DNA from 2 places in the Pseudomonas sp. TE24901 genome. Region 2 is predicted to be linked to the other one. Evidence: riboswitches for the same ligand, from Rfam matches in the RefSeq annotation. Region 2 holds a riboswitch; the other holds the start of a gene.
The links. Region 2 has a riboswitch for manganese ahead of mntP (manganese efflux pump MntP). Riboswitches for the same ligand answer to the same signal wherever they lie in the genome.
Positions count from the first base shown of each region.

Region 1: linked by a shared signal. The riboswitch ahead of ACVWVP_RS04895 (TMEM165/GDT1 family protein) and the one ahead of mntP (manganese efflux pump MntP) in region 2 are both predicted to bind manganese.

Region 1 is NZ_JBSSAF010000002.1:244,495-259,783, forward strand. Features, by position in the region: gene ACVWVP_RS04845 (YajG family lipoprotein) at 5-592, shown strand; gene ACVWVP_RS04850 (hypothetical protein) at 650-859, opposite strand; gene ACVWVP_RS04855 (hypothetical protein) at 1,042-1,299, shown strand; gene ACVWVP_RS04860 (1-acyl-sn-glycerol-3-phosphate acyltransferase) at 1,457-2,620, opposite strand; gene ACVWVP_RS04865 (CPXCG motif-containing cysteine-rich protein) at 2,753-2,935, shown strand; gene ACVWVP_RS04870 (putative signal transducing protein) at 2,947-3,207, shown strand; gene ACVWVP_RS04875 (SOS response-associated peptidase) at 3,244-3,864, shown strand; gene ACVWVP_RS04880 (methyl-accepting chemotaxis protein) at 3,990-4,832, opposite strand; partial or broken gene ACVWVP_RS04885 (HAMP domain-containing protein) at 4,848-6,128, opposite strand; gene ACVWVP_RS04890 (M48 family metallopeptidase) at 6,357-7,175, shown strand; gene ACVWVP_RS04895 (TMEM165/GDT1 family protein) at 7,338-7,922, opposite strand; yybP-ykoY riboswitch at 8,011-8,132, opposite strand; gene ACVWVP_RS04900 (methyltransferase) at 8,183-9,181, opposite strand; gene ACVWVP_RS04905 (2-hydroxyacid dehydrogenase) at 9,212-10,177, opposite strand; gene ACVWVP_RS04910 (LysE family translocator) at 10,262-10,894, shown strand; gene ACVWVP_RS04915 (fatty acid--CoA ligase) at 11,160-12,842, shown strand; gene ACVWVP_RS04920 (DUF1302 domain-containing protein) at 13,176-15,035, shown strand; gene ACVWVP_RS04925 (DUF1329 domain-containing protein) at 15,079-15,289, shown strand, end outside.
Region 2 is NZ_JBSSAF010000018.1:83,204-98,492, reverse strand. Features, by position in the region: gene ACVWVP_RS27740 (CbtA family protein) at 1-565, shown strand, start outside; gene ACVWVP_RS27735 (DUF4865 family protein) at 567-1,106, opposite strand; gene ACVWVP_RS27730 (LysR family transcriptional regulator) at 1,200-2,066, shown strand; partial or broken gene ACVWVP_RS27725 (iron dicitrate transport regulator FecR) at 2,150-2,266, opposite strand; gene ACVWVP_RS27720 (MFS transporter) at 2,379-3,707, opposite strand; gene ACVWVP_RS27715 (class I adenylate-forming enzyme family protein) at 3,750-5,282, opposite strand; gene ACVWVP_RS27710 (acetyl-CoA acetyltransferase) at 5,286-6,464, opposite strand; gene ACVWVP_RS27705 (LuxR C-terminal-related transcriptional regulator) at 6,595-7,167, shown strand; yybP-ykoY riboswitch at 7,234-7,403, shown strand; gene mntP (manganese efflux pump MntP) at 7,414-7,977, shown strand; gene ACVWVP_RS27695 (NAD(P)-dependent alcohol dehydrogenase) at 8,123-9,190, opposite strand; gene ACVWVP_RS27690 (alpha/beta fold hydrolase) at 9,340-10,158, shown strand; gene ACVWVP_RS27685 (LysR family transcriptional regulator) at 10,312-11,187, opposite strand; gene ACVWVP_RS27680 (NAD(P)H-quinone oxidoreductase) at 11,348-12,346, shown strand; gene ACVWVP_RS27675 (alkene reductase) at 12,474-13,595, opposite strand; gene ACVWVP_RS27670 (type 1 glutamine amidotransferase domain-containing protein) at 13,675-14,352, opposite strand; gene ACVWVP_RS27665 (GlxA family transcriptional regulator) at 14,513-15,289, shown strand, end outside.

The DNA of each region.
Region 1 (15,289 bases), on a different contig from region 2:
GAGTATGTTGCAACGCCTGTTGTTCGGTTTGATCACTGTGACCAGTTTGACCCTGGTTGGCTGCGCCAACAGCCCGCAACAACTCAGTCCAGAGCCGAAAGTCACCTCGCAGCTGGCGCCGGTCGGGCATGGCCAGCCGGTGTCGGTGCGTGTGGTCGATGGCCGTCCGTCGCCTACCCTCGGTTCGCGCGGTGGCCTGTACCCTGAAACCGCTTTGGTTTCTGTGAATGCCCAGGACGTACTGCCCAAGCTGCAGGCCCAGGCGGAAGCCGCCGTGCGCCTGCTGGGCTTCACGCCAAGCCCCAATGCGCCGGGTGCGCCGCAGCTGACCATCACCCTGGCCGAGCTGAAGTACCAGTCGCCTAAAGAAGGCCTGTACGTGACCGAGGCGTCCATTGGCGCCACCTTCAAGTCCGACGTCTCCGCCGGCACCCGCCGCTACAGCGGCCGTTACGGTGCGTCCCTGAACCAGCGCTTCGGCATGGCGCCGAACCAGGAAACCAACACCAAGCTGGTCAGCGATGTGCTGAGCGATGCCTTGACCCGCCTGTTCAAGGACCCAAGCATCGGCCAACTGCTCAGCTCGCAGTAACCGCTTATAAAAAAACCGGGCTCAGTGATGAGCCCGGTTTTTTTGTGCCTGTAGCGTTCATGCAGCCGTTTCGACATAAAAGTCCAGCACACTCACGCCAGTGAGCAGGTCCTGCTCCGGCAGGTCGGCGTGCTGGTGTCCGCCGAGCGCGCAATACACCAGCCAATGACGGTCCTGAACGTTGAAGGCGAGGCCGCCGACGAGGGCCTCCTGCTCATCGCTTTGAGCAATCAGATACAGCCGATCCTGGTTTTGCGCATGCAGCATGACAAGCTCCCGAACGTTCGAAGGGCAACAGAGTGGCTTGTTAAGGTGACGTTCAGGTGACGATGTAAATTACTGGATACATTAGCCGTTAATGGGGGACGGAGTGGTTAGGCGCAGGAGGCGACTATCGTTCAGGTTTGTATCTGAATTGATACCTGGATACTGATTCACCGAGGTTTGCGATGGCGCTGCCCGCACTGCTGATCAATGCTGTTGCTTTATTGGTGGCCTGCCCGGCTGCCGCGCTGCTGTTTATTACCCGTCTGCGAGAGCAGCGAGCGATGGCCGACCTGACCGCCCAGAGCGAAGATCGCGCGATCGACCAGCCGATGCTGTTTCTGGATGTGCGCACCGAGCGGGCGCACCGGTTGGCTTACCGCATCGGGTTTGCCTGCCTGGGCCTGGCGCTGGCCGTTTCCTGGATCAGCACCCGCCTGTAAAAAACACCACAAAACAACTGAGCTGGCTTGCTGTGGCGAGCAAGCTTGCTTGCGCTGGGGTGCGAAGCGCCCCCAAAGAGCCGGCTCCAGCTACGCTGTCGAGCGGGAGCAAGCTCCCTCGCCACAGCAAGCCAGCTCCCACCGTTTGAATCGGTGTCTACAGGGGGATTCCTGCCTTCACCCGATACTGATTGCGCACTGGCGTTGCATATTGCACCACCAGAAACGGCCGGTGCTCGGCCGGGCATTCGTTCAAGCGTCGCTCCCACTCCGCCTTGGCCTTGGCCAGCTCATCGGCCGGGAATACCTCGGCTGCCGTCGGCACCTGCAATTGCGGGTCGGCGTCGCTCCATTGGGCGTACGCCAGGTAATGCACCGGGAACAACCGATAACCGCCGAGAATCTGGCGGTCCATTTCCACCGCCAGCAACTTGGTGTCCTCGAAGCGTTCGGTGATCGGCGGCGCGAAGTTCACGTGCACGCGGCCCTTGTAGCCGGTTATGCCCAGCGCAATGCTCACGTCGTCTTCACCCGGCGCCTTGCTGTAGGTGCCGGTGGTGGCGCGGATGTACAGCTCGCGGGCCTTGGCTGAATCGCAGGGGTCGTATTCGTAGCTGATGGACACCGGCGTCAGGTTCAGCGACTGGATCACCTCGGCAAACGGCTCGTCCTTGCGGCTGACGTGGAACATCTTGAGGATCGCCGACTCAGTGCGATCGTCCCCATCCTTGGCACGGCCTTCGGCCTGGGCGATCCAGATCGACGCGCCGTCATTGCGGATAGAGTGGTTGATATAGGCTGACAGCAACTGGTAGGCCGCCATTTTCTCTTTTCGCCCGGTGATCGAGCGGTGCACGATGAAGCTCTTGTTCAGGCGCATCAGGTCGCTGACAAACGGCTTTTGCAGCAGGTTGTCGCCGATGGCGATACGCGGCGTTGGCAGGCCGGCGTGGTACACGGCGTAGTTGACGAAGGCCGGGTCCATCACGATGTCGCGGTGGTTGGCGAGGAACAGGTAGGCGGTGCCCGACTTGAGCTGCTCGACCCCGGTGTAGGTCACGCCGTCGGTCGCACGGTCGATGGTGTGGTCGACGTAATACTCGACTTTGTCCTGCAGCGTGGCCACGGTGGTGACGCCGGCGAACTCACGGCGTAGTTTGCGGGCGATCATCGGCTTGAGCAGCCAGCCCAGGGCGCCGGCAAAGCGCGGGAAGCGGAAGTGGGTCAGGATGTCCAGAAAGGCCTTGTCACTGAACAGACGTGCCAGCACTGCCGGGACTTCGCTGTCGTTGTAAGGTCGGATGGTATCGAATTCGCCCATCATGCTCTCTTGTTAGAAACGGCTAGGGTAAGTAAAGGAAATACCAGGGTGCGGCCCGAGTAATGGGCTCGGCCGAAAATAGCCCTGTAAATAGACCGGCCATTATACGCACAAGTCACCTTGGAGGCTGCGATGCTGGAAAACGCGACGTACGATTGTCCTTATTGTGGTGAAGCGGTCGATACAACGGTGGACCTTTCCGGTGGTGATCAGCGCTACATAGAGGACTGCCAAGTGTGTTGCCGGCCGATCATTTTCGATCTGCAGGTGCATGGGGAAGAGTGGATGCTTGAAACCCGTACTGAAAACGACTGACAGGTACGCCCATGCAGCGAATCTACGAGCCGGAAAACCTGATGGAGGGCGAGCTGTTGCAACAGATGCTCGCCAGCGAGGGCATCGAGGCGCACCTGGTGGGCCGGCATTTGCTCGGCGGCACCGGGGAATTGCCGATTTTCGGGCTGTTGGGCCTGGAAGTGGATAACGACCGTGCGGTCTACGCGCGCGAGCTGATCACGGCTTATATCGGTGCCCAACCCCTGCCCGGCGATGAACCCGACAGCTTCCCCGACGTGCTGGTCTGTTAGGCTGTTGTTCGGTTTACCCAAGAGTCGTGTTGCCCCATGTGTGGACGTTATGCCCTGTTTCGCTGGAACCCTGCCTTTGCCGCCTTGCCGGGCTTTCCGGCCGACCAGCAGGCCCAGTGGAATATTTCTCCGAATGATTCGGTGCTGATTCAGCGCGCCATCGACGGCCAGCGCACCCTGGCCCGTGCACGCTGGGGCCTCACGCCGCCGTGGCTGACGGACCTTTCCCGCACGCCCGCCCACGCTCGTGCCGAAACCCTGGCCGAACAACCGATGTTTCGCGAAGCCTTTCGCCAGCGCCGTTGCCTGCTGCCCGCCAATGGCTTCTACGAATGGCGCGGTACCCAGCGCAAGCGCCCGTATTGGCTGACCCCGGGGGAGGGCTCCACGCTGTTTTTTGCGGCGATCTGGGAAGCCTACCCGGTGCAGGAGCAAGTGTGGCTGAGCACGGCGGTGGTGACGCAGCCGGCGCAGAACCAGCGGCGGCCGCTGATCCTGGATGCGGCGGGGCAGGAGGCCTGGTTGAACCCGGAGACACCGCTGCATGCGCTGCAAGCGTTGCTGGCAAGTGAGCCCTTCGCATTGCGCGAACGGGTGTTGGCCAATATGGTCAATGATCCCAAGCTCAATGGGCCGGAGTGCCTGACCCCGGCTTGAATTTCTCTGTTGTCTGTTCTGGCCTCTTCGCGAGCAAGCCCGCTCCCACATTTTGAAGGCGTTCACAGATCAAAATGTGGGAGCGGGCTTGCTCGCGAAGGCGGCCTGATGAACGCCGCAGCTCTTTAAACTTTGAACTGGTTGATCAGCCGCCGCTGCTGCTCCGCCAACTTGGTCAAATCCGCACTGGCCGCACTGGACTCATCCGCGCCGCCCGCCACTTCATTGGCCACTTGGCCGATATTGATCACGTTGCGGTTGATGTCCTCGGCCACTGCGCTTTGCTCCTCAGCCGCGCTGGCGATCTGGGTGTTCATGTCGTTGATCACCGACACCGCCTGAGTGATCGTCTCCAGCGCCTCGGCCGCCTTGGCCGCGTGTTGCACGCTTTCATCGGTGCGGTTCTGGCTGTCTTCCATCACCCGCACCACGTCCCGCGTGCCTTGTTGCAGCTGCTGGATCATGGTCTGGATTTCTTCGGTGGCCTTCTGGGTTTTCTGCGCCAGGTTGCGCACTTCATCAGCCACCACGGCAAAACCACGGCCCTGCTCGCCGGCCCGCGCCGCCTCGATGGCGGCGTTGAGCGCCAGCAGGTTGGTCTGCTCGGCAATCCCACGGATCGCGGTGAGGATGGCGTTGATGTTCTCGCTGTCTTTGGCCAGGGTTTGCACCACGCCCACTGCCTTGCCGATTTCCTCGGCGAGGGCGCCGATGGAGGTGGAGGTGTCGCGCACGATGCGCATGCCCTGGCTCGCCGCCTGGTCGGCATGGCTGGCGGCCTGAGCGGCCTGGGTGGCATTGCGTGCTACGTCTTGCGCAGTGGCGGTCATCTCATGCACGGCGGTCGCGACCTGGTCGATCTCCACCATCTGTTTATGCACGCCCTGGTTGGTGCGAATCGCGATGTCGGCGGTATGTTCCGACGAGTCGCTGACCTTCTGCACCGAACTCACCACTTGGGTGATCATGCCCTGAAGCTTGATCAGGAAGGTATTGAAGCCGCTGGCAATCGCGCCCAGCTCATCGGCGCGATCGCTGGTCAGGCGGCGGGTCAGGTCACCTTCGCCCTGGGCGATATCGTTGAGCATGGCCACCATTTGTTTGAGCGGGCGGGCGATACCGTGGCCCACCAGCCAGATCACCAGCAAGCCGATGCCGGCGATCAGCAGGCCGACCATGGCCATGCCGAAGGTGTCGGTCTTGCGTTGGGCTTGCAGGTCGCTTTGCAGCTTCTGCGAGTCGGCCATCACCGCGCTGAGCGGCAGTTGCAGCATCAGGGTCCAGCGGGCTTCGGCCTGGCCGATGTTAAACGGCAGGAACAGTTCGATGTGCCCGTGTGCCTTGTCGATGTCGTAGCGCACTTCGCCGACTTTCAGTTGGCTGAGGTTGGCCAGTTCGTTGCTGTCGAGCAGGTCGGAGGCTTTTTCACCGAGCTTGCTGGCGTCCTTGGTATAGGCCACCAGGCGTCCGTTGCTGGAGATCAGGGCCAGTTCGCCAGCGCCGTTGTAGAGGTTCTGGTCGGCGCGGGTGAGCATTTCCTGGATGAAGTTCACCGACAGATCGGCGCCGACGATGCCCTGGAAGGTGCCATCGATCATGATCGGTTCGATAAACGAGGCCAGCATCACCATGGCGTTGCCCACCTTATAAGGGGCGGGGTCGATGGCGCAGGGTTTCTTGGTTTCCTTGGAACACAGGTAGTACTCACTGGCGCGCACGCCGGTGGAGAGGATGTTCTGGTCGTTGACGTCGGCCAGCTTGTCCAGGCCCAGGCTGCCATCGGCGTTGCGGTACCACCACGGCAGGAAGCGGCCGTCGGCGGCCATGCCGACGATGGGGCTGTTGATGTAGGAGGCGTCGTTGTGGTCGATCGCGTTGGGTTCCCAGCCGATGTAGGCGCCGAGGATCTTCGGGTTGCGCACCACGGTTTCATGCAGCAGGCCGATCAGCTGTTCGCGGCCGATCTGCAGGGCCGGCTCGCCCTTGGCGTCTTTCATGCCGAGCAGGGCATTGGTGGTGGCCAGGCCCTTGGCCGTCACCAGGGGCGCTTCCAACTCACGCTGGATCAGCGTGGCCTGGGTTTGCGCCAGGGTGGTGAGGCGTTGTTCGATGATTTGCTCGAACTGCGTCTGGGTGCGTTCCTGCACCATTTCCTGGGTGCGTGCGCCGGCAAACAAGGCGTAGAGCACCAGTACTGCGACCACGCTCAGCACGATGGCCCCGGTCAGTGCCGCGACAGAAAACTGAATCGACTTGAATTTCATGAACGCTCCGGACGCAGGGGGAGATTGGCTGCTTTTTTGTATCGGCCACGGGGTCGGGAGGCTTAAGGCTTGTCCTACAAAATAGTGCGGGGTGTCGCAAATGAGACTTTCGCTGCCGCAGTGAAGGTGTGGGATGTATCCGAAATCCAGCGGTTACACGTCTGGTGTATCTGGCGCCAATACAATTGACCGCCTACGATACGCGGCATGTTTTCAGGGAGCGTGTTCATGAAGAAGTCTTGGGCGGTAAGTGGTTTGGTTGCGGCGTTGCTCATGGCGGGTTGCCAGGCGGTCAACACCACCAGTGGCGGCGCAGTAGGCGTTGAGCGCAAGCAATATATGTACAGCATGTTGTCGAGCCAGGAAGTCGACCAGATGTACGCGCAGTCCTACCAAAAGACGTTGACTGAGGCCAGTGGCAAGGGCGTTGTCGACAAGACCAGTGCCAATGCCAAACGCGTGCAGGCCATTGCCAAGCGTTTGATTGTCCAGGTGCCGGCTTTCCGCCCGGATGCGGCGCAATGGCAATGGGAAGTGAACTTGATCAAGAGTGACGAGATCAACGCCAACTGCGGGCCAGGCGGCAAGATTTTTGTCTATAGCGGGCTGATCGAAACGCTCAAGCTGACCGATGATGAGTTGGCGGCGGTAATGGGCCATGAAATCGCCCACGCCTTGCGCGAGCACAGCCGTGAAGCCATGTCCAAGGCATACGGTATCGAGATGGCCAAGCAGGGTGCTGCCGCGATCTTTGGCCTGGGTCAGAACAGCATGGCACTCGGTGATGCAGCCGTTCAGTACGGCATGACCTTGCCCAACAGTCGCGCCAATGAAAACGAAGCTGACTTGATTGGTTTGGAGTTGTCCGCTCGTGCCGGCTACAACCCGAATGCAGCGATTACCTTGTGGAACAAGATGGCCAAGGCTTCGGAAGGCGCGCCTCCTGAGTTCATGAGCACACACCCGGCTTCCGACAGCCGAATCGCTTCGTTGCAAGCCGCGATTCCAAAAGTGATGCCGCTGTACCAGCAGGCCAAAAAATCCTGATGCTCCAGGTTCGCTGATGATCCAAATGTGGGAGCTGGCTTGTCGGATCGCCGCACCGCTGCGATAGCATCGGCTCGGTTCATCTGTTAGACCGAGTCGCCTGCATCGCAGCGATGCGGCGACCCGACAAGCCAGCTCCCACATTGGATTGGGTTTACAGATCTAGATCCAGCCGCTGCTCTGCATGGCCTTGTACACCGCCACCACGGCCAGGATAAAGAACGCCGTGGCTGCCAGTCGGCGAATCAAGGTCAGCGGCAGTTTCTCCGCCGCGAAATTCCCCGCCAATACCACCGGCACGTTGGCAATCAGCATGCCCAGGGTGGTGCCGATGATCACCAGCCACAACTCCGGGTACTGCGCCGCCAGCATCACCGTAGCGATCTGCGTCTTGTCACCGATTTCCGCCAGGAAGAACGCAATCAACGTGGTCAGGAACGGCCCGAATTTGCGCGTGGTGCTGGCTTCGTCATCGTCGAGCTTGTCGGGTACCAGGGTCCACAAGGCCGTGGCGCAGAAACTCGCCGCGAGGATCCAATGCAGCACCGCATCCGAGAAGAAGCTTCCGAACCAGGCCCCCACGGCACCGGCCGCCGCATGGTTGGCCAGGGTCGCGGCGACGATGCCGGCGATGATCGGCCAGGGCTTGCGAAAGCGTGCGGCAAGGATGAGCGCGAGCAGTTGCGTCTTGTCGCCGATTTCGGCCAAGGCAACGATTGCGGTAGGTACGAGTAATGAATCCAGCATCAGGTAGGTTTCCAGGGGCGGGTCGACACGGCTATGACACGTACAGCCTTCCCGCCCCGGGTAAGGTGTGCGTGTCATAGGTCTTGTCAAACCCCGGTCCGTCTGTGCGGACTCCTGGGTCGCATACGCCATGGTCTGCTGACCAAGTATGTTGACGTATGCCGGACGAGCGTGGCGCTCGTGGGAGACTACTCCCCTAGGACGGAGCGGATTCTGCCTAGGCAAAACCCATTCGGCAAGCCTTCTTTTTCAAACGCCCGTCAGCCGCGCTTGGCACGGTAAATGCGGAAACCATTGCCTTCGGCCTTGATTGCGCACACGCCCAGATGCTCTTCGATCAGCGGTTGGTACTTGAGGAAGCTGTTGGCAACCAGGCGAAGTTCGCCGCCTTTTGCCAGGTGTTTCGCCGCTTTTCGCAGCAGATTTTCCGTAGCGAAATAATCCGTGTGCACCCCGACATGGAACGGCGGGTTGCTCAAAATCGCGTTCAAACCCATTGGCGCGGCGTCGATTCCGTCACCGGTCAGCACCTCGGCTTCCAGACCATTGGCAGCCAGCGTCAGGCGGCTGCTGGCGGCGGCGAAGGCATCCACATCGAGCAGGGTCACGCTGTTGTGCGGGTAGCGACGTTTGACCGCAGCCCCCAGCACGCCGGCGCCGCAACCGAAGTCCAACAGGTGGCCGCTGGGCAGCTTGTCCAAGTGTTCCAACAGCAATTCGGTGCCGCGATCCAGTCGCCCGTGGCTGAACACGCCGGGCAGGCTGACCACCTTGAGGGGGCCTTCGGCCAGCGGCACATCGAACACCTGGGCCAGGCTTTCCAGTTCGACCGCGTGCGGGGCATTGGCCACGGTGACTTGCCACAACTGGCAGTGCCGCGCGTTATCCAGCTTGCGTGGCTTGCCAAACGGGATCATCTGTTTGGCGGCGCTTTCGATGCCGGCCTTTTTCTCCCCTACCAGAAACAGCTCGGCGCCGGGCAGGCGTGCGGCCACGGCGTTGAGCAGGTAGTCGGTGAGGTCCTTGGATTTGGGCAGGAAAATCACGGCGGCATCGAACGCACGGTCGGGCACGTTTACGCCGAATTGGCTGCGCTCGGGGAAGCGTGCGTCCAGGGCTGCCTGGTCGCCCGCGTGCCAGCTCCAGCCGTGGGCATTGGGCAGGCGGCCCAGCAAGTCGTCGGCAGGCAACCCGACCAGCAGCAGGTTGCCTTGAAAAAGTTCGGCCTGACGAAGCAGTACTTCACTGCGCGGATCCATGGTCTGCTCCTTGAAAAGGGGCGCAGTTTATCAACTCACGACGCGCAACGGTGCGCCGCTGAAAAAGCCCCGGGCGTTTTCCGCCAGTTGGCCGACGATGCGCTGACGTGCTTCGCGACTGCCCCAGGCGTTGTGCGGGGTGACGATCAGTCGGGGGATGTCGTCGGCCAGCAGTGGGTTGCCATTGACCGGCGGCTCCACGCTCAGCACATCGGTGGCCGCGCCGCCCAGGTGACCGCTGCGCAACGCATCGGCCAGCGCCTGTTCGTTGATCAAGCCGCCGCGTGCGGTATTGACCACAAACGCGCCAGGCTTGAGCAACGCCAGTTCACGGGCGCCGATAAAGTCGCGGGTGTGTTCGTTGAGCGGGCAGTGCAGGGTCAGCGCGTCCACTTGGGCCAGCAACTCATCCAACGGCACGCGATCGGCGCGGGCAGGGCGCCCCGGAATCGCACCGAGCAGCACGCGCATGCCGAAGGCCTCAGCCAGGCGCGCTACCGCGCCGCCCAACTCGCCGTGGCCGAGCAGGCCGAGGGTCTTGCCTTCCAACTCGACAATCGGGTGGTCCAGCAGGCAGAACTGCTTGGCTTGTTGCCATTTGCCGGCGCTGACATCCCGCTGGTAGTCCTTCAAGCGCGTGGCCAGGTTGAGCAACAGCATGAGCGTGTGCTGCGCCACCGACGGCGTGCCGTAGCCCTGGCAATTGCTCACGGTGATGCCGTGCGCGCGGGCGGCGTCGAGGTCGACGTTGTTGGTGCCGGTGGCCGACACCAGGATCAGCTTGAGTTCCGGGCAGGCCGCCAGGGTGTCGGTGCTGAGGGCGATCTTGTTGCTGATGACGACGTGGGCGCCTTGCACCCGTTCAACCACGTTCTGTGGCGTGGTATCCGTGTACAACTGCAACTCGCTGAAGCTGTCTCGCAGCTCGCTGAGGTCAAGGTCCCCCAGGTCCAGGGAAGGGTGATCAAGGAAGACCGCACGGCGATTGTTCGTCATCAACTGTACCTTTTGCGACAGGGTTTGAAGGCGTAATCTCCGGAGCCTATCAGATGAAATAATCAGTTACTTAATGGAGTGAGCATGTACGTCGCCGAGTTTTTGACCGTAGCCTTGATTCACTTGTTGGCGGTGGCCAGCCCCGGCCCGGATTTCGCCGTGGTGGTGCGTGAAAGTGTGACCCACGGCCGTCGCGCCGGAACCTGGACAGCCCTGGGTGTGGGGTCGGCGATTTTTCTGCATGTGGGTTACTCGTTGCTTGGCATTGGCTTGATCGTGTCCCAGTCCATCGTGCTGTTCAACGCACTCAAATGGGCGGCCGCGGCGTACCTGCTGTACATCGGCTTCAAGGCCCTGCGTGCGCAGCCCGCCAAACCACCGGTCGAAGGCGAGTTGCACCGCGAAGCGGGCGAGCGCACCCCGCGCGGCGCGTTTACCGCAGGCTTCGTGACCAACGGCTTGAATCCCAAGGCCACGCTGTTCTTCCTGTCGCTGTTCACGGTGGTGATCAACCCGCACACCCCGCTGGCGATCCAGGCCGGTTACGGCGTGTACCTGGCGGTGGCGACAGCGCTGTGGTTCTGCCTGGTGGCCATGCTGTTCAGCCAGCAGCGCGTGCGCGCCGGCTTTGCCCGCATGGGCCACTGGTTTGACCGCACCATGGGCGCGGTGCTGATTGCGATTGGGGTGAAGCTGGCGTTTACCAGCATGAAGTAAACGATATCTCTGGATGAGCACAGTCCAAATGTGGGAGCGGGCTTGCTCGCGAATACGGTGGATCAGCAATGAAGGTATTGCCTGACACACCGCATTCGCGAGCAAGCCCGCTCCCACATTGGATCTGTGTAAGGTATCGGTAATGGCTCAAAGCTAGCATTCATTGGGCGCTGCAAATCATTCCTTTGGCTGATTTGGCTGAAACATAAGGTCTCTAAAGTGCAAGTCTTCAAGCCAAGACCGTGCAGTCAGATAAGGGATTCGTATGTTGCAGACCCGTGTTATCCCACCCGCCGAAGGCGCGTACCAATACCCGCTGTTGATCAAACGCCTGTTGATGTCCGGGACCCGCTACGAGAAAACCCGGGAAATCATCTACCGCGACAAACTGCGCTACACCTACCCCACCCTGATCGAGCGGGTGGCCCGACTGGCCAATGTGCTGACCGAGGCCGGGGTGAAGGCCGGCGATACCGTGGCAGTGATGGATTGGGACAGCCATCGCTACCTCGAATGCATGTTCGCCATCCCGATGATCGGCGCGGTGATCCACACCATCAACGTGCGCCTGTCGCCGGAACAGATCCTCTACACCATGAACCACGCCGAAGACCGCTTCGTGCTGGTCAACAGCGAGTTCGTGGGGCTCTACCAGGCGATTGCCGGGCACCTGACGACCGTCGACAAGACCTTGCTGCTCACCGACGGTGACGCCAAGACCGCCGAGCTGCCAGGCCTGGTGGGCGAGTACGAAACCCTGCTGTCCGCCGCCAGCCCCTCGTACGACTTCCAGGATTTTGACGAAAACTCGGTCGCCACCACCTTCTACACCACTGGCACCACCGGCAACCCCAAGGGCGTGTACTTCACCCACCGCCAACTGGTCCTGCACACCATGGGCGTGGCGACGATCATGGGCAGCGTCGACAGCGTGCGCCTGTTGGGCACCAACGACGTGTACATGCCGATCACGCCTATGTTCCACGTACACGCCTGGGGCCTGCCGTATGTGGCGACCATGCTTGGCTTGAAGCAGGTCTACCCCGGCCGCTACGACCCCGAGTACCTAGTGGAGCTGTGGCGCAAGGAAAAGGTCACGTTTTCCCACTGCGTGCCGACCATCCTGCAGATGGTGCTCAATGCCAAGGCAGCCCAGGGCGTGGATTTTGGCGGTTGGAAAATCGTGATTGGCGGCAGTGCGCTCAATCGGACCTTGTACGAAGCCTCCAAGGCCCGTGGGATTCAGCTGACGGCCGCGTACGGTATGTCCGAGACCGGGCCGCTGGTGTCCTGTGCCCACCTCAATGAAGAGCTGATGGCCGGCACCGAGGATGAACGCACCACCTACCGCATCAAGGCCGGTGTGCCCGGGCCGCTGGTGGAGGCGGCAATCATCGACGCTGACGGCAACTTCCTGCCTGCTGATGGCGAGTCCCAGGGCGAGCTGGTACTGCGGGCGCCGTGGCTCAGCGAAGGTTATTTCAACGAGCCTCAGAAGGGCGCCGAGCTGTGGGAAGGCGGCTGGATGCACACCGGTGACGTGGCCACGTTGGATGCATTTGGCGTGATCGATATCCGTGACCGCATCAAGGATGTGATCAAGACGGGCGGGGAGTGGATCTCGTCCCTGGCCCTGGAAGACCTGGTCAGCCGACACCCGGCGGTACGCGAAGTAGCGGTGGTGGGCATTGCCGATCCGCAGTGGGGCGAGCGTCCGTTTGCCTTGCTGGTGGTGCGTGATGGCCATGTGATAGGTGCGCGGGAGCTCAAGGAACACCTCAAGCCCTTCGTTGAATTGGGCCACCTGAGCAAGTGGGCGATTCCGAGCCAGATCGCGGTTGTTACTGAAATTCCCAAGACCAGCGTAGGAAAGCTCGACAAAAAACGTATCCGCATCGACATCATCGAATGGCAGGCCAACAACAGTACGTTCCTGTCCACCCTGTGATGCTTTCCGCCGCGCCCGTTCGGGCGCGGCAATGCTCTATCTGGCGCCTTCACTTGTGATTTGCCGATTTTCAGCCATCCTTGCCCCGCCGACCTTTGTCGGCATGGCGAAAGGGTTGCGGCAGACGGGTCGGTGATGCAAATCACACTTTAGAGGGATCAAGCGATACCCCCTGCTGGCTATAGTCCTTCCCAGAGTTTTTCAAGGATGTTGCGCTTCGGGCCATGGGGGCTCGGTTGCCGTCCGGCATTGGAATCGTTGTATTCCGGCCGTTACATGCATCTGTAAGAAAAAGCTCACTGCCATAACAATAATGCACATGGAGTAGCGTCGATGACCTCAGTAAACCAGTTCTGGCGCCGGGCAAGACTGCCCTTGGCCGTCAGTCTCGCTTCTACGCTCGCCGGGCCCGCATTCGGCGTCAGTTTCAACATCGGTGAAATCGAAGGCAGCTTTGACTCCTCCCTGTCGGTGGGGGCGAGCTGGTCGACGGCCAAACCCAACCAGGATCTGATCGGGGTCAACAACGGCGGCAAGGGCCTGTCCCAGACCTCCGATGACGGCCACTTGAACTTCAAGCGCGGGGAGACGTTCTCGAAGATCTTCAAGGGCATTCATGACCTGGAACTGAAATACGGCGACACCGGCGTGTTTGTGCGCGGCAAGTACTGGTACGACTTCGAACTCAAGGACGAAAGCCGTCCGTTCAAGGACATCAGCGACAACAACCGCAAGGAAGGCGCCAAGTCTTCTGGCGGGCAGATCCTCGACGCGTTCATCTACCACAACTACAACATTGCCGATTTGCCGGGCAACGTGCGTTTCGGCAAGCAGGTGGTGAGCTGGGGTGAAAGTACCTTCATCGGCGGCGGCATCAACTCCATCAACCCGATCGACGTGTCCGCATTCCGTCGCCCGGGGGCCGAGATCAAGGAAGGCCTGATTCCGGTCAACATGTTCTATGTGTCGCAAACCCTCACCGACAACCTGTCGGCCGAGGCGTTTTACCAGCTGGAATGGGACCAGACGGTGACCGACAACTGCGGCACGTTCTTCTCGCAGCCCGATATCGTGTCCGACGGTTGCAACAACAACCTGCGTGTCTTGAACAAGCGCTCGACCATCCCGACGGCATTCCTGCCGGCACTGGCTGCCCGTGGCGTAGACATCAACAACGAAGGCGTCTTGGTGCGTCGCGGTGGCGACGACGATGCGCGTGACAGCGGCCAGTGGGGCGCGGCGCTGCATTACAACTTCGAACCACTGGACACCGAGTTCGGCGCGTACTTCATGAACTACCACAGCCGTGCGCCGATCTTCAGCGCGCAAGCGGCTTCCCAGGCGGCGTTCAACAGTGCGGCACCGTTGGGCCAATTGGCACCGTTGGTCGTGGCGGGTAACTCCCGGTACTTCATGGAATACCCGGAAGATATTCGCCTCTATGGCCTGAGTTTCTCCACCACGCTACCTACCGGCACCGCCTGGAGTGGTGAGTTGAGCTATCGCCCGAATGCGCCGGTTCAAATCAGCTCCACTGACATCCTGTATGCCGGTGTTACGCCTTTGCCAGGCCTGGGTGATGCGTCGATCATCAAAGGCTCGCCGGGCCAACTGCTCCACGGCTACAACCGCAAGGAAATCACCCAGTTCCAGACGACCTTTACGCACTTCTTCGATCAGGTCATGGGCGCCAGCCGCCTTACGCTGGTGGGCGAAGTCGGGGTTACTCACGTGGGTGGCCTGGAAAGCAAAAATGATGTGCGTTATGGCCGCGATCCAGTGTTCGGCCCTGGCACCTTGCCCAATGGTTTCTGCCCGACGCTCAACGGGCGGACTGTCGCCGGTGCAGGCCCGGGAGCCGATGCCAGCAACGTCTCCGCCAACTGCAACAACGACGGTTTCACCACGTCCACCTCGTGGGGCTACCGTGGTCGTGCCATCTGGGAATACCCGGATGTGTTCGCCGGTGTGAACCTCAAGCCGAGCGTTGCCTGGTCCCATGACGTCAAGGGTTATTCGCCAGGTCCTGGTGCCAACTTCGAAGAAGGTCGTAAAGCGGTCAGCCTGGGTCTGGATGCGGAATACCAGAACACCTACACCGCCAGCCTGAACTACACCAACTTCTTCGGCGGCGACTACAGCACCGTGAATGACCGCGACTTTGTCGCCCTGAGCTTCGGCGTGAACTTCTAAGCACACACTCTTTTTGCAGTCTGTATTTCAGGAAGACCAGAACATGAAAATAACCAAAAGTCTGTTGCACGTGGGTGTGCTTGGGCTGTCGATCCTGGCGAGCAACGTCATGGCGGCAGTGTCGGCGGATGAAGCCGCCAAGCTGGGCACGACCCTGACGCCGATGGGCGCTGAAATGGCCGGTAACGCGGCGGGCACCATTCCGAAGTGGTCGCCGCTGCCGACCAACGCTGGCGCTGTCGACGCCCGTGGTT
Region 2 (15,289 bases):
GAGCCGCGACGTGCAAAGCACCTTCGGCCTGTTCACCGGTGTGGTGGTGTATAGCGTTTCCCTGGGCGGGATTTTCTCCCTGGTGTTTGCCTACGCCCTGGGCCGCATCGGCAAGGTCGGCCCCCGTGGCCTGGCGGCACTGCTGGCGTTGGCGGCGTTTGTCACCCTCATCCTGGTGCCCGGCCTGAAATACCCGGCCAACCCGCCATCCGTGGGTGACCCGGAGACCATCGCCCAGCGCACCCAGCTGTTCTTCCTGATGCTGCTGGTGTCGGTAGCGGCCGCGGTGATCGCGATCAACGCCGCACGCAAGCTGATTGCCCGCCGTGGCGTGTGGGCCGGGGCAATCCTGGGCGTTGCGCTGTACATCGTGATCGTGTCGGTGGCCGGCAGCCTGTTCCCGGTGATCAATGAAGTGCCGGAGCAATTCTCGGCCGTGCTGCTGTGGAAATTCCGCGTCGCGTCCCTGGGCATCCAGCTGGTGCTGTGGACCACCCTGGGCCTGGTGTTCGGTGCGGTGGCCGAGCGTTTCTTGAGCCAGCCACGCGCACGCTTGAACTCCTGAGCTAGATTCCGGGATGGGCCAGGTAGAACACCTGATAGCCCGTCCCGGGATGCGTCACATCCAGTGCCTTGGCCGACAAGGTGATGCGCACCAAACGCCAGGCTTGCACATCCAGCGCCAGGAACACCGCGAAGGTGTCACGGCTGTCCGCCACTTGCAGGTTGCGCACTTTCTCTTCAGCCAGTATCGCGGCCCGATCCGCCCCCGGTGCCAGTGGCCACTCTTCCCGATACAAACTCAACGCCGCCTGCGCCGGCCCACGTTGCACATCCAGCGGCAGCCAGCTTTCGATATGCGGGCGGCCGAAACTGTCGAGCACTTTCTGGAAGCGTGACCCCAGCAGAAAGTCGGCGGCCTGCAACGGGTCGGACCACAGGTACACCGACGCATACACGTTGCCGCCCTGCTCCTGAGCGATAAACGCCTTGAACAGCAGCCCCTCGGCGTTATCCCACAATGGCCCCAATTGCGCGGCACGCCGGCGAATCACGCCCATGTCGTAGTCGGCGGGCAAACGGTGCGAATACTGTTTGGCGAACATACAAAAACTCCTGTGCAAGATGAGGTTCCAGCTTGCGCAGCCGCGATGATTTCAACAAGATATGAGCCGATATATGTGCGATAAGGAACCGATATGGCTGACGCACCCAAACCCCTGGATATCGACACCGTGCACGCGTTCGTGCTGGTGGCCGACTTCACCAGTTTCACCCGCGCCGCCGAGGCGCTGGACACCTCCCAGGCCGCCATCAGCCTCAAGCTCAAGCGCCTGGAGGAACGCCTCGGTTATCGCCTGCTGGAACGCACGCCCCGGCATGTGCGGCTGTCGCCCCAGGGCGAGCAATTCATCGTCGCCGCCCGCGCCCTGCTCAACGCCCACGAGCGCGCCTTGGGCGACATGGCCGCCCAAGTGCAACGACGTCTGGTGATCGGCATCAGCGACCACGTGGCCGGGCCCGACCTGCCGCTGTGGCTCAGCCGCCTGGCGGCCTACGACCCGTTGGTGATCCTCGAAGTGCGCATCGCCTCGTCCCGCGACCTGGTGGCCGCGTTCGACCGCAACGAACTGGACGCCGTGATCGTGCGCAACGAAGGCGACCGCCAGGACGGCGAAGTCCTGGCCGTGGAACGCTTCGGCTGGTTCGCCGCCCCCACTTGGCAACACCCGCCAGGCACGCCACTGCGCATGGCGACCATGGCCGCACCGTGCGGGGTTCGCCACCTGGCCACCCGCGCCCTGGACGAAGCCCACATCGACTGGACCGAGGTCTTCGTCGGCGGCGGCGTAATGGCCGTGGGCGCCGCCGTGAGCGCCGGCCTCGGCGTCGCCGCCCTCGCCCATCGCGTGGCCCCGCCCGGCGCGGTGGACGTGAGTGCGCAATTTGGACTGCCCGCATTGCCCGTCAGTGAAGTGGTGCTCTTCAGCCGGATCAGCGATGCACGTTCGCGGGAAACCTTGCGCGCGCTGAGTGCAACCTTTCGGGGGGTTCTACAACGCTGAACCCGCCACCCGGTTTTACCTGCCCGCGGAGGCATCAACCAGGTCTGCCTGATTCACCGAGGTGCCTGCATCGCAGACAAGCCACTCTGGGCGCACCAGGTGCGCAACGCCTTGGCGACGACCACGTTGGCGCGGCCGGAGGTCAGCAACAGCCGCCAGTCGCGGGCTTCATCATGCAGGGACCACGAGGCCCAGCACATTCCGGTAGAGAAGCGGCCGCCGAACCAGGTGGGGTTATCCACACCGGCGGCGACCAGCATTCGCATGGGCAATACGTTCGGGACGTCGGTCAAGCCGCAACGTCCCTGAGCATCAGGCCGCGCTGGCCAGGGCCCCTGACGCCTGCGTCACCGCCGGGTGGCTGCTGGCGACGAAGTCTTCCTTGCGCAACACCACCAGGGCAATCAACGACACCACACCGGTGGCCACGTAGAAGTACCACGGCGAGGTGATGTCGCCCGTCACCTTGATCAGCCAGGTGGAGATCAGCGGCGCGCTGCCGCCGAACACCGCCACCGGCACGTTGTACGCCACGGCAATCCCGGTGGAACGAATACGGGTGGGCAGCAGCTCGCTCATCAGCGCATAGGTGGACGACGCATACAGCCCGAACAGGATCGCCACCGCCATCAACGGCGCAAAGAACGATGCCGGTGTGGCCGTGGGTGCCGACTTGAACAGCCAGAACATCGCCAGGGTGGCCAAGGTGCCGATCACCATCAGGAACGGCTTGCGCCCGTACTTGTCGGTGAACGCCCCCCCGAACGGCATCACAAACGCCGCCGAGAAACTCGCCACGAATACGTAGAGCAAAGTGGTGCCGCTGTCGAACTTGAGGATCTTGGCCATGTAGGTCGACGCGAACGTCAGCACCAGGTAGAAGATCGAGCTGTGCAGGGTGATGATAAAAAACACCAGGGCAATCGCCCGCTTCCACTGCCAGACCTCACGCAGCGGCGCGCGGGAGGTTTGCCCGGCGCGCTGCAGGGCGAGGAACTCGGGGCTGTCTTCAAGCTTGAGGCGGATGTACATGGAGATAAAGCCCAGCGGCGCGGCGATCAGGAACGGCACGCGCCACGCCCACTCCTGCATCACGTCGGCGCCCAGCACCCATGTCATGCCGTTGGCGACGGCGCCGCCCAGCAACAGGCCCAGTACAGCAGTGACCATCAGCCAGCAGGTGGCAAAGCCGCGTCGGCCGGGGCCAGCGTACTCGGAGATGAAACTGGTGACCGTGCCGATCTCGCCACCGGCCGAGAAGCCCTGCACGCAGCGCACCAGGATCAGCAGGATTGGCGCGGCGATGCCGAGGGTGGCGTAGGTGGGCAACAGGCCGAGCAACACCGTGGAACCGGTCATCATCACCAGCGCCATGATCAGGGTCTTGCGACGGCCGATCTTGTCGGCCAGCGGGCCGAAGAACAGCCCGCCCAGCGGCCGGATGAAGAAGCTCAGGGCAAACGCGGCGAAGCTTGCCAGCAGGCTGGTGGTGGGGTCATCGGAGACAAAAAACGCCTGGCCGATGTACACGGCGAGAAAGCCGTAGACGCCATAGTCGTACCACTCGATCAAGTGGCCGGAGGTGGCACCGAGAAACGCACGGCGCCGCTTGCGGACCGTGTCTTGCGCGTGAATGCCCATTGAAGGGACTCCTTGTCTGTTATCTATCCATGGAAAACGGGTTCAGCGAACGGCGGCGATACTCCCTGCTTTCAACAGCTGTCGCAAGTCGGTCTTGAGGATTTTGCCGTAGCTGTTCTTCGGCAGCTCATCGCGGAACAGGTATTTCTTGGGTTTCTTGAACGAGGCCATGCGCTCGAGAAACCAGGCAGTCAATTCAGCATCGTCCAGGGCCTGACCGCTGCGGGTCACCACAAACGCCACCACCGACTCGCCCCACTGCGCGTCCGGTTCGCCCACCACGCACACTTCAAACACCTCGGGGTGCTGGGCCAACACTTCCTCGACTTCACGGGGGTACACGTTGCTGCCGCCGGTGATGATCACGTCCTTGGAACGGTCCGTGAGGGTCAGGTAGCCAGCCGGGTCGAGAAAACCGATATCGCCGGTCAACAGCCAGCCGTCTACCAAGGCTTGCTCGCAAGCGTGGGGGTTGCGCCAGTAGCCTTGCATTACCGTGGCACCGCGCACGGCAATTTCACCGCGCTCGCCAGTGGGCACCGGCTGGTGCTCGGCATTCAGAATGCGGATTTCCACACAGGATTGCGCGTGACCGACGGATGCGGCCAGGGTCGCCCAATCCGGCCGCTGGCGGTCGGCGATCAGTGCGCGCGGCAGCACGCTGATGGTCATCGGGCTTTCGCCCTGGCCGTAGATCTGTACAAAGCGCGGGCCGAAGGTGTCCAGGGCTTCGCGCAGGTCCGCCAGGTACATCGGGCCGCCGCCGTAGACGACGGTCTTGATGCCCTCGCCGGTATAACCCTGGCGCCGTGCCTGTTCGACCATGCGCTTGACCATGGTGGGCGCGGCGAACAACGAAACGTTGCCCAGTTCAGCCGCGAGCCCGAACAGCTCGGCGGCATCAAAGCCGCCCGAGGCCGGCACCACGTGCCGGGCACCGCAGCGCACGTGGATGAAGTTGTAGAGCCCCGCGCCATGGGACATCGGCGCGGCATATACCACCGCATCATCGCCACTCACCGGGTCGACATCGGTGGGGTAACACAGCGACATCGCCATGAGGTTGCCATGGGACAGCATCACGCCCTTGGAGCGCCCGGTGGTGCCGGAGGTGTAAAACAGCCAGGCGAGGTCTGAGTCCTGGCGTGGCACCGGGTGTTCCAGGGTGGGCCATGGCCGTGTCGGGGGCAGCACGTGGCCGTCCAGCTCCTTGCAGCCTGTAGGCAGGTCGCGTGAGGCAAACACCCTGCCGCCATCGGTGAAGATCAGGCGCGCTTCAGCGTTAGTCGCGATCCACGCGGCTTCGGTCGGGTGCAGCTTGGCGTTGATCGGCACCGCGACCGCGCCCATCCACCAGATGGCGTAGAGCAACTCCAGGTAGTCGCCGCTGTTTTTCATCAGCACCGCCACCGCATCGCCGGGCCCCAGCCCGTGCTGGTCCACCAGGCAGGCGGCGCGTTGGCGGGCATGGGCGGCGAAGGCGGCGTAGTCGGCGGTTTGCCGCGTACCGTCGAACAGCGCAGGGCGTTGGGGGTCGCGGCGTTGGGTGTCATGCAGCCAGTTGGCAATGTTCATGGTTCAGCAACGCCGCGCATGGAGGACCGAGGCATAGTTGGCGACCGCCATCCCGCCCATGTTGAACACCAGACCGAACTCGGGGTTGGGCACGGCCAGGCCGATGGGTTCGCCGGTCAATTGGCGGAACGCCAGGGCATGCATCGATACCCCGGTGGCCCCCACCGGATGCCCCTTGGCCTTGAGGCCACCGGACAGGTTCACCGGCAAGCGCCCGCCGGCGCGCACTACGCCGCTGTCGAGCACGCGATGGCCCTCGCCTTTGGGCGCCAGACCCATGGCTTCATAGATCAGCAATTCGGCGATGGTGAAGCAGTCATGCACCTCGGCAAAGCTCAGGTCGGCCAGGGTGATGTTCGCCCCGCGCAACGCTGCGTGGATCGCCCGCTGCGGGCCTTCAAACGCGAGAATGTCGCGCTGGGCGATGGGCAGGCAGTCGTTGACCTGGGTCATCGCGCAGATCTGCACGTCACGGCGAAAGGCACGGGCGCGCTTGGGCGAGGCCAGGATGATGGCGGCGGCGCCGTCGCTGATCAGCGAGCAGTCAGTGAGGCGCAGGGAGTCGGCCACAAACGGGTTGCTCGGCGACACGTTGTTGCAATGCTCGAAATCCATCACCCGGTGCATCTGCGCCAGCGGGTTGGCCATGGCATTGGAGTGGTTCTTGGTGGCGATGGCCGCCATCGACGCCAGCGGGCAGTGATAGCGCTCCGCGTATTGTCGGGCCGCACGGCCAAACAGCTGCGGAAAACTCAGGCCGGCTTCTGCCGGGTCATTCTGGTAGCCGGCGCCGGCCAGGGCCTGAGTGACGGCCGCCGTGGAGGTGTGGGTCATCTTTTCGGCACCGACCACCAGCACCAACTCGGCGCTGCCGGACAGGATCGCGTTCACCCCGGCCTGGATCGCCGCCGAGCCGGATGCACAGGCGTTTTCGCAGCGCGTGGCCGGCTTGAAGCGCAGCCCCGGGTCGGCCTGCAGCAGCAGAGAAGAGGCAAAGCCGTCAGGCACCAGCCCCGCGTTGAAATGCCCGAGGAACACCGCATCGATCTGCGCGGCATCGATGGCCGCATCCACCAGGGCTTCACGGGTGACTTGCACGATCAGGTCTTCAAGGGTGGTGCCTTCCAGGCGACCAAAACGCGAATGACCGGCGGCAACAATGGAGACGCTTTGAGCAGTCATAATCAATTTCTTCTGTTTTTGGTGCGTACATTCCCTACAATGCCCCACCACTGGTCGCTCGCCAATTCGTGTAACTACTTACACGGATAAGTAGCCTCCAGGTGAGAAAAACAACGAGGCAGGATGCCTGATGACCGTGTTTACCCGGCAATTTCCCGACATCGAACGCCTGGCGTTCCAACGCTCCCCCGCACCGCAGCTGGTGACCAGTCACCGCGTGATGGTCGACTGCAATGAAGCCTTCCTGCAGTTGTTCGGCTACCCGCGCGAGGCCCTGCTCAACCAGTTGACCCTGTTGATCTACCCGTCCCAGGCCGACTACCACGCCATCGGCAAGCGCAGCCACGACTGGCTGCTCGACAGCGACAACGGTTTCTACTCCGACGAGCGTTTCATGCAGCACAAAAACGGTGAAGTGTTCTGGGCCAAGTCCCATGGCTACACCCTCACGCCCGAGGACCCGTTCAAGCTGATGATCTGGCACTTCGAACGCCTGGACCGCGCCCACCAGGGCACCGGCGACCTCACGCCACGGGAGCGGGAAATCGCCCTGTTGATCGTCAACGGCTACAAGTCCAAGGAAATCGCCCTGCGCCTGGCGATCTCCCATCGTACGGTGGAAGTGCACCGCGCGCGGCTGATGAAGAAGCTGCAGGCCAAGACGGTGGTGGAGCTGGTGTCGAAGATCATTCCGACCAACTGATAGAGCTGAACATCAAGCGCGGGTGAACGCCGTTGACGGTTTTTTCATGTTTGGCCCTCTATGATGCAGCCCTTCGTTGGGGAGTAACCGGCTTCTGACCCGTTCAGAAGCGTTCGTATCAACATATTCGGCAACCTGCCGTGGTACGAACACCGTTGTGGTTGGTGAGACCAGCGACATATCCATGCCAGAAGTCGGGCGTGTGGGTGTGTCGTTGACTCATGCAGCCCGACTGGAAGCCTGACCGTGAACCCCATTTCCCTGATTCTTCTCGCCCTGGCCATGTCCACGGACGCCTTTGCGGCGGCCATTGGCAAAGGCTCCAGCCTGCACAAACCACGCCTGACCGAAGCCCTGCGCGCCGGCCTGATCTTTGGTGTGATCGAGGCCATCACGCCGATGATCGGCTGGGCCATCGGCCACGCTGCCACTCGTTGGGTTGAACAGTGGGACCACTGGATCGCCTTTACCCTGCTGGTCGCGCTGGGCCTGCACATGATCTACAACGGGTTCAAGGCCGAGGATGAAGAGGTCGAGAAACCGACCCAGCATTCATTCATGATCCTGGCCGTGACGGCGTTTGCCACCAGCATCGATGCCCTGGCCGTGGGCGTGGGCCTGGCATTTGTCGACGTGAATATCCTGGTGGCCGCAGCGGCCATTGGCCTGGCGACCATGACCATGGTCACGATCGGCATGATGCTCGGGCGTGTGCTGGGCACGGTGGTGGGCAAGCGCGCCGAGATGGTCGGTGGTGTGGTGCTGATGCTGGTGGGTGCGACGATTTTGTATGAGCACTTGTCGGCCTGAACCAAACACATAACAGGTGTGGGAGCGGCGGTGCGACGATTCGACTTGCTCGCGAATACGGTGGATCAGGTGACAAATCTGTGACTGATACACCGTATTCGCGAGCAAGCCCGCTCCCACAAAAAGCATTTCCCACTCGCTCAAATCAGGCCGCGTGGCTTTCCTTTTTCAGGCTCTGCATGTCGATGACGAAGCGGTATTTCACATCGCCCTTGAGCATCCGCTCATAAGCTTCGTTGATGCCCTGGATATCGATCATCTCGATGTCCGAGACGATCTTGTGCTTGGCGCAGAAGTCGAGCATGTCCTGGGTTTCCTGGATGCCGCCGATCAACGAACCCGCCAGGCTGCGGCGCTTGAAAATCAGGTTGAACACCGCCGGCGACGGGTGTGGGCTGTCGGGTGCGCCAACGAGGGTCATGGTGCCGTCGCGCTTGAGCAGGCTGATGAACGCATCAAGGTTGTGCGGCGCGGCGACGGTGTTGAGGATGAAGTCCAGGCTGTTGGCAACCTTGGCCATTTCGTCCGAGTTCTTTGACACCACCACCTGGTCGGCGCCCAGGCGCAGGCCGTCTTCGCGTTTGTTGGGCGAGGTGGTGAACAGCGTGACGTGGGCGCCCATGGCATGGGCGATTTTCACCGCCATGTGGCCCAGGCCGCCAAGGCCGACCACGCCGACCTTCTTGCCCGGGCCGACCTTCCAGTGGTGCAGCGGCGAATAGGTGGTGATACCGGCGCAGAGCAACGGTGCCACGGCCGCCAGGTTGGCATCGCCGTGGGAGATGCGCAGCACGAATTGTTCCTTGACCACGATGTTGTCCGAGTAACCCCCGAAGGTGTTCTCACCCCCGAACATCGGTCCGTTGTAGGTGCCGGTAAAGCCGTTTTCGCAGTACTGCTCTTCGCCCTCGGCGCAGGATGCGCAGTGCTGGCAACTGTCGACCATGCAACCGACACCGGCCAGGTCGCCCACTTTGAACTTCTTCACATTGGCGCCCACCGCCGTGACGCGGCCGACGATTTCATGGCCCGGTACCGAGGGGTACAGGGTGTTGTTCCATTCGTTGCGCACGGTGTGCAGGTCGGAGTGGCAGACCCCACAGAAGAGAATGTCGATCTGTACGTCATCAGCCCCCGGCGCGCGGCGCTCGAAGGTGTAGGGCTTGAGGGAATCCTTGGCGTTCTGGGCGGCGTAGCTGTAAGTCTTGGCCATTTCGTTCACCTGTGTGATCTGACGTTGGAGGTCAGTGGACCAGCATAGACGCTGAACCGTTCAACCGAGCACATCCGTACAAGCCCTTCGTCCGGTTTGGCGCAATAGTGCGACGTAATGCTTTCACCCCACCCTCCCAGGAGTTTTCCATGAGCACATTCGTTGCCAAAGACGGTACGCAGATCTACTTCAAGGATTGGGGCAGCGGCAAGCCCGTGCTGTTCAGCCACGGCTGGCCGCTGGATGCCGATATGTGGGAATACCAGATGGAATACCTGAGCAGCCGGGGTTTTCGCACCATCGCGTTCGACCGTCGCGGCTTCGGGCGTTCGGACCAGCCGTGGACCGGCAACGACTACAACACCTTCGCCGATGACATCGCCCAGTTGATCGAACACCTGGACCTCAAGGACGTGACCCTGGTGGGCTTCTCCATGGGCGGCGGCGACGTGGCGCGCTACATCGCCCGCCACGGCAGCGCCCGCGTGGCCGGCCTGGTATTGCTGGGCGCGGTTACCCCGCTGTTCGGCCAGAAACCGGATTACCCACAAGGCGTGCCCACCGCCGTGTTCGACGGCATCAAGGCCGGGTTGCTCAAGGACCGCGCGCAGTTCATCGCCGACTTCAACACGCCGTTCTTCGGGATCAACAAGGGCCAGACCGTCTCCGCCGGCGTGTTGACCCAGACCTTGCAAATCGCTTTGCAGGCCTCGCTCAAGTCCACGGTGGATTGCGTCACTGCGTTCTCCGAGACGGACTTCCGCCCGGACATGGCGAAGATCGACGTGCCAACCCTGGTGATTCACGGCGATGGCGACCAGATCGTGCCGTTCGAGACCACCGGCAAGGCCGCCGCCGAGCTGATCAAGGGCGCCCAGTTGAAGGTCTACAAGGATGCGCCGCATGGTTTTGCGGTCACCCATACCCAAGCGCTGAACGAAGACCTGCTGGCCTTCCTGAACCGCTGATCCCCTGCCGCCACGGTGCATCTGATGCACCACGGCGATCTTGTAGTGAGCGAGCTTGCTCGCGCTGGGTGGCGCAGCCGCCCTAATCCCTGCCACCGCGGTGTACCTGATGCACCGCGGCGCGGGGCAAGCCCGCTCACTACAAGCTGGGTGTCACACGCCGATGCCGGTAAACGCCGCGACGATTTCATCGATCACCACCCGCACCCGTGCGGTGTGGCGCAGGTCAGCGTGGGTCACCAGCCAGACGTCATAAGGCAAGGTCCGGGTCCGCTCGGGCCAGACGCGCACCAGCCCGTCGCGCTCGCCGGTGTCCACTGGCAATTCACCCAGGCCAATACCGGCGGCGATGGAACGGCGCACCAACAGGCTGGACCCCACCGCCGCCACAATGCGCCCACGTCCCAGCGGCTCGTTGACCAGCGCCAGGTCTTTCTGGCTGTGCAGGTGCGGGTGATAGACCACCAGGTCGTGGCCTTCAAACACGCTGCCCGGTTCAGGCACGCCGTGACGGTCGATGTAACCCTGGGACGCAAACAACCCCACCGGCCAGCGAGCGATGCGCCGGGCAAGCAGGTCGGGGTTTTCCGGGCGGGTGTTGCGCACGGCAATATCGGCTTCGCGCTTGGCCAGGCTGAGGATCTGGGTGGTGGCGTCCAACTGCACGCGCACGTCGGGGTGCTTGTCGTGCAGGCAGGCGATGGCCGGGATCAGGAAGTCGATGGCCAGGGAATCGGTGGTGCTGACCCGCACGGTGCCGGTCAGGCGGTCATCCAGGCCCTGGATCTGGCGCTCAAGTTCAATCGCCGAGCGCTCCATCTTTTCCACCGACAGCAGGGCCGCCTCGCCCACCGCCGTCAGCGCATAGCCTTCGGACGTGCGCAAAAACAACGTCGCGTTCAAGGACTTTTCCAGGGCATTGACCCGTCGACCGACCGTCGCCTGGTCCACCCCCAACACCCGTGCGGCCCCGCGTAAGGTCGACTCGCGGCACACCGCCAGGAACACCCGCGCATCATCCCAGTTCATATACACCTCCCACGATGCATATATGCATCAGTGGCTTGCCAAATCGCAGCATTATTGCATCAAAGATCGCCGTTATGCTGGGCGCCATGGAAACACCACTGAATCAATGACCGCGCCTTGCGGTCCCACCCCATACGTTCACCGTTACAGGATTCGCACCATGACCCTGCCAGCACAGATGACCCTGATTGAAATCACCACCCCGGGCGGCCCCGAGGTACTCAAGCCACGTCAGCAGCCCGTGCCCTCCCCGGCACCGGGCGAAATCCTGATTCGCGTGCACGCCGCCGGGGTCAACCGCCCCGACGCCTTGCAACGCGCCGGCACCTACCCGATGCGCCCCGGCATGAGCCCGTTTCCTGGGCTGGAAGTGGCCGGCGAAGTGGTGGCGTTGGGCGAAGGTGTCAGTGCATACGCGATTGGCGACAAGGTCTGCGCCCTGACCAACGGCGGTGGCTATGCGCAATTCTGCGCGGTACCGGCCGGCCAGGCCCTGCCCGTTCCCGACGGGATGGACTGGGTACACGCGGCCGCAATCCCGGAAACCTTCTTCACCGTCTGGGCCAACCTGTTCGGCTTGGGTGGCGCGCACAAAGGCCAGCGCGTGCTGATCCACGGCGGCACCAGCGGTATCGGCACCACCGCCTTGATGCTGTGCCGCGAGCTGGGCATCCAGGCCTTTGCCACGGCCGGCAGCGAAGATAAATGCGCGGCCATCCGTGCCCTGGGCGGCGAGGCCATCAATTACCGCGAGCAGGATTTTGCCGAGGTCATCGCCCAGAAAACCGAGGGCCAGGGCGTGAATGTGATCCTCGACATCATGGGTGGCTCCTACTTCAACAACAACCTCAAGGCCCTGGCCATGGACGGCCGGCTGGTGATGCTGGGCTTCCTCGGCGGTGCCCGGGCCAATGACGTGGACCTGCTGACCATCCTCGGCAAGCGCGCAGTCGTTACCGGTTCACTGCTGCGCCCGCGCACCGGCGAGGAAAAAGCGGCAATTGCCGCCCAGCTGCGTGAGCACGTATGGCCGCTGCTGTCGGCCGGACGCTGCCTGCCGATGATCGACCAGGTGTTCGACTACACCGCGGCCGACCAGGCGCATGCGCGGATGGAAGGTGGGGATCACATCGGCAAGATTGTGTTGCGGGTTATCTAACACCACCGTCACCCACCTGTGGGAGCGGGCTTGCTCGCGAAAGCACCCTATCAGTCACTCAATCACCGACTGATCCACCGCCTTCGCGAGCAAGCCCGCTCCCACATTGTTTTGAACATCTGTGCTTCTACAGGTAGGCGGGATAATCGGTATACCCCTGCTCCGAGCCCCCGTACATCCCTTCCACCCGCAGTGGATTCAACGGCCAGCCATTGAACAGCCGCTGCGGCAGGTCCGGGTTGGCGATGAACGGGCGACCAAAGCCGATCAAGTCCGCCAGCCCCGCCTCGACCAACCGCGCACCGCGCTCGGCGGTGTAGCGGCCGGCGTAGATGATCCGCCCGCTGAAGGTATCGCGCACATCACGGCGGAACGTGTCCGGCAGTTCCGGGGCATTGTCCCAGTCGGCTTCGGCGATGGACACGTAGGCGATTCCCGCCGCCTCCAACACCTTGATCGCTTCGAGGTAGGTGTAATGCGGGTCCTCTTCCACCAGGCCGATGTACACGCGGTCCTGGTCGGTGCCGCTGAACAAGGGCGAGAACCGCACGCCCAGGCGCTGCGGGCCGACCACCTCACTCACGGCAGCGACGATTTCACGCAGGAAACGCAGGCGGTTGTGCACCGAGCCGCCGTATTCGTCGTCACGGGTGTTGGCGTGCGCCGAAATGAATTGGTTGACCAGGTAGCCGTTGGCCGAATGAATCTCCACACCGTCAAAACCCGCCGCCATCGCGTTGCGTGCGGCCTCGGCATACAGGCGGACCAAGTCCTTGACCTCCTCAGTCCTTAGCGCGCGAGGAACCGGCGGTTGCACCAACTCCCCGGCCCCCGGCGCGGTTTCGATAAAGGCTTTGACCTGCTGGGGCTGGAGAGCCGACGGCGCCACTGGGGCCGCTCCCTCTGGCTGCAGGCCGTGGTGAGACACGCGCCCCACATGCCACAGCTGGGCAAAGATCACCCCGCCTTCGCTATGCACGGCATCCGTGACCTTACGCCAGCCCCCGACCTGCTCCGGCGTGTAGATGCCCGGCGTCCAGGCGTAGCCCTGGCCACGGGGTTCGATCTGCGTGCCTTCACTGACCATAAAGCCCGCCGTGGCGCGCTGGCGGTAATACTGCGCCATCAGGTCGGTGGCGATATCACCGGGTTGGGCGCTGCGTTGGCGGGTCAGCGGCGGCAGCACAATACGATTGCGCAAGGTATGGCCGCCCAGCGTGACCGGGGTGCTTAAAATGGGGTCTGTCATGGGAGGTTTTCCAAATCCTGGACGAGCAAAAGCATTGGCGACTCCTGGGAGTCGCCAATCAATAAGGGGATTAATTAAATTACGCGGTGAGTTTGAGCAGGGCCTTGGCCACGTCACTGGAGCTGCCAGGGTTTTGCCCGGTTACCAACGTGCCGTCCACGATCACGAAGGATTGCCAGTCAGCGCCCTTCTCGTACAGGCCGCCCAGTTTCTTGAATTCGTCCTCCACCAGGAACGGCACCACATCGGTCAGTTCCACGGCGGCTTCTTCCGAGTTGGAGAACCCGGTCACGCGACGGCCCTTGACCAGCGGCTCACCGTTGGCGGCCTTGACATGGCGCAACGCACCCGGCGCGTGGCACACGAAACCGATAGGCTTGCCGGCCCGCTCGAACGCCTCGATCAGGGCGATGGAGGTGGGCGATTCGGCCAGGTCCCACAGCGGGCCGTGGCCGCCGGGGTAAAACACCGTGTCGAAGTCGGCAGCCTTGACCGTGTCCAGCTTCACGCTGTTGGCCAGGGCCTGTTGCGCAGCCGGGTCGGCGGCGAAGCGGTGGGTCTGTTCGGTCTGGAAGTCCGGCAGGTCGCTGACCGGGTCCAGCGGCGGCTGGCCACCGGCTGGGGATGCCAGCACGATCTGGGCACCGGCGTCCTTGAACGCGTAATAGGGTGCAGCAAACTCTTCAAGCCAGAAGCCGGTCTTGCGGCCGGTGTCTCCCAACTGATCGTGAGAGGTCAATACCATCAATACTTTCATTGTCGAGTGCCTCGGGATGAGTGTGGGTTGAAGCTTAGGAGCCGGGGGGTGTTGCCACAACGTCATATCCGCAAGGTTTTCGGACATGCCCGATGGCAGTTGCCGTTTGCCCACCCGCCGCCGACAATCCCCTCCTTGCCATGCCCCTTGGAGAATAACGATGCACAGTGTTGCGCTGCTGGTTTACCCAAATTTCGAATGCCTGAGCCTCAGCGTGGCCTCGGTGTTCGAATGCGCGAACCTGTTGCAGGGCGAGCCGGCCTACGAATTCCACCTGGTGTCGGAAAACGGCGGCGCGGTGATGACGTCCCAGGGTTTCTCGGTGAATACCACGCCGATTCGGCCACAGGGCTATGACACATTGATCGTCGGCGGCTACATGGAGTTCCGCCTGCCGGAGGCCAGCCTGCTGGAGCAGGTCAAGGCCGCTTCGGCCCAGTCGCGGCGCGTGGCCTCGCTGTGCATGGGCATTTTCGTGCTGGCCGACGCCGGCCTGCTGGAAGGCAAGCGCACCACCACCCACTGGATCCACGCGCCGGCCTTTCGCAAGCGTTATCCGCATATCCAGTTGGAAGAAGACAAGTTGTTCGTGGTGGATGGCCAGGTGTGGACCGGGGCCGGCATGAGCGCCGGCGTGGACCTGGCACTGGCCATGGTGGAGAACGACCTGGGCCACGACCTCGCCCGGCGCATCGCACGCAAACTAGTGATCGCCCAGCGTCGGGGCAGCGAGCAGTCGCAGGTGTCGGCCCTGCTGGAACTGGACCCCAGGTCCGACCGCGTGCAACTGGCCCTGGCCTATGCCCGCGAGAACCTCACCCACGACCTGTCGGTGGACGCCCTGGCCGATGTGGCGCGCTTGAGCCCACGCCAGTTCAGCCGGGTGTTCCGCGAGGAAACCGGGCAGACGCCGGCCAAGGCCATCGAGTCGCTGCGG